Regions from separate parts of the Lysobacter sp. 1R34A genome, predicted to be linked through region 2. Evidence: predicted binding sites of a transcription regulator. Region 2 holds the regulator's gene; the other holds the start of a gene.
What was found. The regulator HrcA, encoded in region 2, represses chaperone genes, less so after heat shock. The targets are predictions, from matches to a motif close to TTNGCACTCNNNNNNNNNGAGTGCNAA.

Region 1 (4,413 bases), on a different contig from region 2:
TGTACCAGGTCGCAACCGCCGGCCTGTCGGCGCCCGACATCGCCGCGCCGCTGCGCCACATCCTGCGCAAGCAGGCCAACGTCGAAGTACGCCTGGGCGAAGTCACCGGCATCGCCGCCGACGCGCGCCAGGTCAGCCTCGCCGACGGCGAGGTCATCGGCTACGACTACCTCTTGCTCGCGAGCGGCGCGACCCATGCCTATTTCGGCCACGACGAGTGGGCCGACGATGCGCCGGGCCTGAAGACCCTCGACGACGCCCTGCACATCCGCCGCCGGGTCCTGCTCGCGTTCGAGCGCGCCGAGGCCGCCGAGACCGAGGAAGAACGCTCGGCCTGGCTGCACTTCGCCGTGGTCGGCGGCGGCCCGACCGGGGTCGAACTCGCCGGCACCCTCGCCGAGATTTCGCGCAAGACCCTGCGCCGCGAATTCCGCCGCATCGACCCGGCGCAGGCACGCGTGCGCCTGATCGAGGCCGGCCCGCGCGTGCTCTCGAACTTTCCCGAATCGCTGTCGGAAAAGGCCCGCGCGCAATTGCAGCGGCTGGGGGTCGAAGTCGTCACCGGCACCCCGGTCGCCGAGATCGACGGCCGCGGTTATCGTCTCGGCGCCGAGTTCGTACCGTCGCGCACCGTGCTATGGGCAGCGGGCGTCGCCGCGTCGCCGCTCGGCGCCCTGCTCGATGCGCCGCGCGACCGCGCCGGCCGGGTCCTGGTCGAACCCGACCTCAGCGTGCCCGGGCATCCGGAGATCTTCGTCGCCGGCGACCTGGCCAGCGTCCAGCAGGCCAACGGCCAGCCGGTGCCCGGCGTCGCGCCCGGCGCCAAGCAGATGGGGGCTCACGTCGCCTCGGCGATCCGCGCTCGCCTCGCCCATCGCGCGGTCGAGCCGTTCCGCTATGTGGACTTCGGCAACCTCGCCACCATCGGCCGCCGCGCCGCGGTGGTCGACCTGCGCGGTTTCAAGTTCTCCGGCTTCCTCGCCTGGGTGTTCTGGCTCGCCGCGCACGTGTTCTTCCTGATCGGCTTCCGCAACCGCCTGATCGTGATGCTCAACTGGTCGTGGGCGTACTTCACCTACCAACGCCACGCCCGCATCATCTTCGGCACCGGCGAGCCGAAGCGGACCGGCGGCGCAACACCGCCGACGTGAAAGCAGAACGCCGCGCGCTGCGTCGTGCATCGCTGCGGCTGCGACGAAGGGCGCCTCACGGCGTCCTTCGCATCGGCTGCAGGCGTTCTGCGACCTCCGCTCAGACGCGATCGATCCGGCACAGGAAGCACCCGGTGCGGGCGTTGTGGGCATGCACTTCGGTCGTGTCCGGATCGTCGAGCAGTTCCGCCAGCGCCGCTTCGGCGTCGGCCCCGTCGATGGCCCGCGCGCCGCGCATCCACCCTTCGGCGTCGTAGGCGCGCAAGGACAGATTGCGGGTGCGCAGGAACGGCGGCAGCGCGTCGTCGTACGAGGCCGTGGCGGCGCCCTCGCGCACGTAGATCGGGCCGCTGGAGCGATACGGGCCGTCGCAGGGATGATGCTCGTAGGTCAACAGCAACACCGAATCGCCGGGCGCGGCGTCGGCCAGGCTGATCCGGCAAGGGTAGCCGTTCGGCGAGTCGGCGACGACGCGGCGCATGCCGTGCGCGCGCAGGCTGGCGTCGTCGAGCGCGCCGAGGGTGGCGAAAGGTTCCGGCGACAGGCCGGTGATGCGATAGCGAGACATGGCGCGATTCCTGGAGGACAGGCAGGCAACGTAGTCCCGTCCCGCGCGCGGCGATATCCGCTTCTTGCGCTGCGCGAACGCGAATGCCGCGCGGGGTTAGCGCACCGCAAAAAACGAACGGCCCGGTTTCCCGGGCCGTCGTCGTCGAGCTCGTTCGTCGCCGCTCAGGCGGCGAACAGGCCGCGCATCTTCTTCAACGCATTGGCTTCGATCTGGCGGATACGCTCGGCGCTGACGCCGTACTCGTCGGCCAGTTCCTGCAAGGTGATCTTGCTCTCGGCATCGAGCCAGCGACGCTTGATGATGTCGCGCGAACGCGCATCCAGGCCGGCGAGGCCTTCGCGCAGCAGGGCGAGCTGGCTGTCTTCCTCGTCCTCGCGCTCGTACGACTGCGACGGGTCTTCGTCGCTCGCGCGCAGGTAGGCGGCCGGCGAGGGCGGCGCGTGATCGTCGTCTTCGTCGGACGGCGCGTCGAAACCGATGTCGCGGCCGGACAGGCGCGACTCCATTTCCAGCACTTCGCGCTCGGAGACGTTGAGGTCCTTGGCGACCAGGCGCACTTCCTCGGCGTTCATCCAGCCCAGGCGGGTCTTGCTCCTGCGCAGGTTGAAGAACAGCTTGCGCTGCGCCTTGGTCGTGGCGACCTTGACGATGCGCCAGTTCTTGAGGATGAACTCGTGCATCTCGGCGCGGATCCAGTGGACCGCGAACGAAACCAGGCGTACGCCCTGATCGGGGTCGAAACGCTTGACCGCCTTCATCAGGCCGATGTTGCCTTCCTGGATCAGGTCGCCGATCTGCAGCCCGTAGCCGTTGTAGCCGCGGGCCACGTGGACGACGAAGCGCAGGTGCGAGTGAACGAGTTCGCGGGCCGCGTCGAGGTCTTCCTCGTCGCGGAAGCGGCGCGCCAGCGCCTGCTCGTTCTCCACGCTGAGCACCGGGATCTGGTGCACGGCGCCGATGTACGCGTCCAGCGAACCGAGCGCGCTGGGCACAGGCAGGTTGTTGGCGACTAGGGCAGTGGATTGGGCGATAGAGGTCATGGGGGTCATCTTAGCAGTCGCGATATATGACTGCTAAAGCGGGAGAAAGTTCACAGTGTTGCGGTACTGGAACGGGCGATCGGGCCTGGAGCGGCTCGGGCGGCGGAGCGCCGGACCGGTGAAACGGCGGCGCGGACATCAACATACCCTTTGCAATTAATAACTTATTAAAGCGAACCGAGCGCCGGCCCGGATCGGGCTGGGGCCCGGGGGTTCGAACCACCGACCTCGGCACCGTCCGCCGGCTGAACCGGCGCAACGAAACGCCACTATCGGCCTGATCCGGGCGCACATTCCATCTGGACCGGGGTCCCAGATCGCGAGATCGGCGCGAGACGGGCCGGCGGCGACGCGGAGTTCGACCCCGGATCCGCACCAGGGTTCCCCGTCGTCCCGCATCCCCCACTCGCCCCGGCGGCCGGTGTGCCCCTACAGTGGGGCGTCGCCCACCTCGGACCGCCCGTGATCCAGCGTAAGACCCAGCAAGACGCCACCGGCTGCGGCCTGGCCTGCGTGGCGATGCTCGGCGGCATCGGCTATGTCCAGGCGCGGAGGCTGGCGCGCCGGCTCGGCATCGGCCCGCGCGACCGGGTGCTCGGCCGCGGCGGCCGAGCCCGTACGGTGCGCAACGCTTATTTCAGCGACGCCGGGCAGTTGCGGCGCATGCTCGAGCTGCTCGGCCTGCACGCGGGGCCGGAACGCCGCCTGGCCCGCTGGGACGCACTCGACCGCAGCGGCATCGCCGGCATCCGCTACAACCGCCGCGAGGACAGCTGGCACTGGGTGGTCTACCTGCACGGCGACGAAGGCGGCCGGGTGCTCGACCCGAACCCGCGCGTGCGCAGCGAACGCAGGACCGACTTCGGCCGGATGAAGCCGCATTGCTTCATCCCGGTGTCGACCCCGGCGTCCTCGGACCGAGCCCGGCCGGCGCCCGGCTAAGCGTTGCCGAGCGCTTCCAGCGAGCGGCGGAACCGCCGCAGGGCCGGGGCGATCTCGCCGGCATCGATCGCCCCGTAACCGAAGCTCAGCGCCGGCCGCTCCAGCGCATTCATCGCATAGTCGCCGACCGACTGCGCGCCGGGCAGTTCGCGCAGCATGCGGGCGAGGATCGCCGGCGCCAGCGCGGGGTCGCGGATGCGCGCGGCCAGGTGCAGGCCGGCCTCCGACGGGATCGGCTCCAGCCACGGCGCCAGCTCGCGCCGCAGGCCGTCGAGCAGGACCTCGCGGCGCTCGCCGTAGATCGGGCGCATGCGCCGCACGTGGCGGGCGAGATGACCATCGCGAATGAACGCCGCGAGCACCGACTGGGTGATCGTGTCGCAGTGCGAATCGGCGCAGTGCTTGACCGCGATCAGGGCGTCGCGCGCCCACGCCGGCGCCACCACGAAGCCCTTGCGCAGCGACGGGAACAGGCTCTTTGAAAAGGTGCCGACGTAGAACACCAGGGCGTCGCGATCCAGGGTCTGCAGCGCATCGAGCGGGCGGCCGCCGAAGCGGAACTCGCCGTCGTAGTCGTCCTCGATCACCACCGCGCGATGGCTGCGGGCGAATTCGAGCAGCGCCTTGCGCCGGCGCAGCGACAAGGCCACGCCGGTCGGCGACTGGTGCGACGGCGTCACGCTGATCACGCGCACGTCCTCGGGCAGGC
Region 2 (4,413 bases):
CGTGACGTCCGTCCCGGCCCTTCCCGGTACGTCCGCTCGCGGCTCGCGCCGCTTTCAGCTCCGGTTCCGCGACCGCGGCCGAGCCGCCGCCGTGAGCCGTCCCGCGTCCGCTCAAGCGCTTATTCGGCGTCCTGGGCGACCACCACCAGCGCCGGCCGCAGCAGGCGCTCGTTGAGCAGCCAGCCCTTCTGGTAGACCTGGACCACATGGTTCGGCGCCACGCCCGGAGCCGGCACCATGCTCATGGCCTGGTGATGCTCGGGGTTGAACGGCTGGCCGGTCGGGTCGACCGCGATCAGGCCGTTGTCGCCGGCGACCTTGAGCAGTTGGCGCAGGGTCAGTTCCATGCCCTGGCGCAGGGCGCTGGTGTCTTCGCCGGCGACGGCCAGGCCGGCCTCGAGGCTGTCGATCACCGGCAGCAGGTCGCCGAGCAGGCGTTCGTTGGCGAACTTGCGCGCCATCTCCACGTCGCGCGACACGCGCTTGCGCTGGTTGTCGAGTTCGGCGCGTTCGCGCAGCGAGTCCTCGCGCAGCTTGGTCAGCTCCGCGCGCAGCGCTTCGAGTTCGGACGCCTCGGCGCCCGGGACCTCGTCCTGGGCCGGCGGATTGAGTTCGGAATAGGGATCGTGTTGGTTCATGCTGGGTCCTGGCGGTTTTTCCGCGACAGGCCAGCAATGGGGCCGCCACGGCGGCATTCAAGTGCCGGGATCTGCGCCGATCGGCCGCCATCGGCGGCGAGCGGCGGGTTTCGTGGCCCGGTTCGGGACGATCGCCGGCCATCCCCCTGTAGGAGCGGCGTAAGCCGCGACCACCCGAAGCGATAAACCCCGGCCCGGCCCGAAGCCGATGGTCTCCATAAAGGTTCGCCCTACCCGAGAGATGGCGGTCGCGGCCCGCGCCGCTCTTACCCCGGTTCCCGCTGACTGGGGTTGGGCGGGACGGTTGGACCGGCTTCGGAGGCGGGACCGCCCCTCGTTTCAGTCCACTTCGATGGGTCGCGGCTCGCGCCGCGCCTGCCCTGGGCCTGCGGGACGGGTCACTGCTCCTCGGCTTCAGCCCCCTTCGGTTCCCCGAACGCATCCCCGAGCGCGTCGGCGGCGGCCTGCACCACCGGGATCACCCGGTCGTAGGCCATCCGGGTCGGGCCGATCACCCCCAGCACGCCGAGCACCCGGCCGCCGGCGGTGTACGGCGCGGTCACCAGCGACACGCCTTCCAGCGGCGCCAGGCCGGTTTCCTCGCCGATGAAGATGCGCACGCCGGGGGCGCGCACGGTGCGTTCGAGCAGTTGCAGGATCTCGCGCTTGCGGGCGAAGGCCTCGAACAGCTCGCGCAGGCGGTCCAGGTCGGCCAGCTCCTGCACGCCCATCAGCCGGGTCTGCCCCGCCAGGACCATGTCGTCGCCGTCGGGCATCAACACCTGCTCGGCCAGTTCGACCGACTGCGCGAGCAGGCTCTGCATCTCCGACTGGGCGTTGCGCAGCTCGACCAGCAGGGTGGCGCGGATCTCGGCCACCGGGCGGCCGGCGAAGTGTGCGTTCAGGTAGTTGGCGACCCGCTCCAGCTCGCCGGCGTCGTAGGCCCGGCGGGTCTGGATGATCCGGTTCTGCACGTCCTGGTCGGCGAACACCAGGATCGCCAGCACCCGCTGGGCGTCGAGCGGCACGAAGTCGATGCGCCGGAACGCGAACTGCTCGCGCTTGGGCACGCTGACCACGCCGACGAAATGAGTCATCGCCGACAACAGCTCCGAGGCGCTGCCGAGCAGGGCCTGGGTGCCCGAGCCCGATGGCAGCTCGCTGCGCAGACGCGCGACCTCGCCCTCCGGCAGCGGCCGCACCTGCAGCAGCGAGTCGACGAACAAGCGATAGCCCTGCACGGTCGGGATGCGTCCGGCCGAGGCGTGCGGCGCGCTGAGCAGGCCGACGTCTTCCAGGTCGGCCAGGATGTTGCGGATCGTCGCCGCGCTGACGTCGAGCCCGGCGTGCTTGGCCAGGGTCTGCGATCCGACCGGTTCGCCGCTGTGGATGTAACGGCCGATCAGCGTGCGCAGCAGTTGCCGCGCGCGCGGGTCGAGGCTCGGGTCGGGCGGTCGGCGATTCATGCTGTGGATATAGGCGCGGACGCGGGCCGGCGCAAGCGCCTTCGTCGGATTCGGCGATCGCCGCCCGGATCCGTCGCCGCGCCCGCGCCCCCCTCGTCGGCATCGGTAAGAATGCTCGTGCACACTAGCGATGGCGCGCACCGCCGCCGATCTCACGCTGTGATCCGCGACCGCCCTACCCTCCGGCCCGCTTGCCGCCCATTCCCAGTCTCTCGCCGCCAAGGCACAATCGCCGCCGCATGCTCGCTCACCTCTCGCTCAAGCAATTCGCCGTCGTCAGCGCCGCCGAACTCAGCTTCGGTCCCGGCCTCACCGTGATCTCCGGCGAAACCGGCGCCGGCAAGTCGCTGCTGGTCGACGCCCTGGGGCTGCTATCCGGCCTGCGCGCCGACAGCGGCGTGGTCCGCCATGGCGCCGACCGCGCCGAACTGGTCGCCGACTTCACCCTCGACGATGCGCCCCTGGCCGCGGCCTGGCTGCGCGACAACGAACTCGACGAGACCGGCGACGGCGAGGCGCCGGTCTGCCAGATCCGCCGGGTGATCCGCGCCGACGGCGGGTCGCGGGCCTGGGTCAACGGGCGGCCGGTGACTCTGAACCAGCTCGCGGACCTGACCTCTCGCCTGGTCGAGATCCACGGCCAGCACGAACACCAGGCCTTGATGTCGCGCGCCAGCCAGCTCGGCCTGCTCGACGCCTACGGCCGCCACGAGGCGCCGCTGGCCAAGGTCGAGGCCGCCGCGCAGCAGTGGAGTGCTCTGCTGCGCGAACGCGACACCCTGTCGGCGCAGGGCGACGTCTCCGACCGCATCGCCTGGCTCGAACATCAGCATGCCGAGCTGGAACGCGAAGTGCTCGAAGCCGAAGCCCTGGCCAAGCTGCTCAGCGACCACCGCCGCCATGCCCATGCCGCCGGCCTGATCGCCGCCTGCGAATCGGCCTTCGCCCGCCTCGGCGGCGACGAAGGTCCGTCGCTGACCCGGCTGGTGCAACAGGTGCGCGGCGAGCTGCAGCGTGTGGCCGAGCACGAGCCGCGCCTGAACGACGTCGACGCCATGCTCGACAACGCCGCGATCCAGATCGACGAAGCGCTGACCCTGCTCGACCGGGTCCGCGACGACCTCGACCTCGACCCCGCGGCGTTCGAGCAGATCGAAAACAAGATCGGCCGCCTGCACGAGCTGGCGCGCAAGCACCGCGTCGCACCCGAACAATTGCCGGCCACCCGCGACGGCATGGCCGGCGAGCTCGACCAACTGCGCAGCGCCGGCGACCGCCTGCAGGTGCTCGACGGCGAAATCCAGAGCGCGCGGGCGCAGTGGCGCCGCGCCGCCGACACTTTGGGCGAGGCGCGCCGCAAGGCCGCCAAGAGCCTGTCCGACACCACCAGCGTGCTGATCGGCGAACTCGGCATGGGCGGCGGGCGCTTCGACGTCGCCCTGGAACCGCTCGACGAGGACCGCCCCGACCCGCAAGGCGGCGAGCGCGCCGAATTCCTGGTCGCGGCCAACGCCGGCCAGCCGGCCCGGCCGCTGCGCAAGGTCGCCTCGGGCGGCGAACTGTCGCGCATCTCGCTGGCGATCGAAGTCGCCGCCTTCGGCATGGACGCGGTCGCGACCATGGTCTTCGACGAAGTCGATTCCGGCATCGGCGGCGCGGTGGCCGAGATCGTCGGCCAGAAGCTGCGCGCGCTCGGCGCCAGCCGCCAGGTGCTGTGCGTGACCCATCTGGCTCAAGTCGCGGCCCAGGGCCACGCCCATTACCGGGTCAGCAAGGCCGCCAGCGAAGGCGTGACCCAGAGCGCGGTGCAGGTGCTCGGCGCCAAGCAGCGCGAGGAAGAACTCGCGCGCATGCTCGGCGGCATCGAACTCAACAAGGAAGTGCGCGCTGCGGCCAAGCGGTTGCTGGCCGACGTGGTCTGAGGTCTGAGGCCGGGACTCGGGACTCGGGACTCGGGATTCGGGATTCGGGATTCGGAACCCACATCGAGCTCAGTCTCGAAGTGGGTTCGGCCTCGATCAAGCAAGCTCGATCGATAGCCGGCTCAGTCGAGGTCCGGCAGCCGGGTGAAGAACGCCGCCCGGTGCGGGGTGATGCCGTGGCGCTGCTCGTCTTCGAGCGGATGGCCGCTGTCGACCAGGCGGAAGGTCGGCCGGGTGTCGTCGTGCAGCTGCACCCGCAGCTCCAGGCCGAGGGTGCTGAACTCGTAGACGCGCGGGATATGGTTGGCCAGGGTGCCGGCGAACTCGGGCACCCGGTCGTTGCCGGCTTCGTCCCACATCATCCGCGCCAGCCGCCAGTCGTGTTCG

Region 1: a site for HrcA is predicted at 2,773-2,799, ahead of rpoH (RNA polymerase sigma factor RpoH). Genes of this name have one in related genera too.

What each region holds. Positions count from the first base shown of each region.
Region 1 covers NZ_JBPKJP010000030.1:4,574-8,986, forward strand. The annotation lists gene ACSAMQ_RS09465 (NAD(P)/FAD-dependent oxidoreductase) at 1-1,151, shown strand, start outside; gene ACSAMQ_RS09470 (DUF1203 domain-containing protein) at 1,252-1,719, opposite strand; gene rpoH (RNA polymerase sigma factor RpoH) at 1,884-2,762, opposite strand; gene ACSAMQ_RS09480 (hypothetical protein) at 3,225-3,704, shown strand; gene ACSAMQ_RS09485 (PLP-dependent aminotransferase family protein) at 3,701-4,413, opposite strand, start outside.
Region 2 covers NZ_JBPKJP010000014.1:34,089-38,501, reverse strand. The annotation lists gene grpE (nucleotide exchange factor GrpE) at 120-638, opposite strand; gene hrcA (heat-inducible transcriptional repressor HrcA) at 1,037-2,104, opposite strand; gene recN (DNA repair protein RecN) at 2,344-4,026, shown strand; gene ACSAMQ_RS06390 (DUF2199 domain-containing protein) at 4,149-4,413, opposite strand, start outside.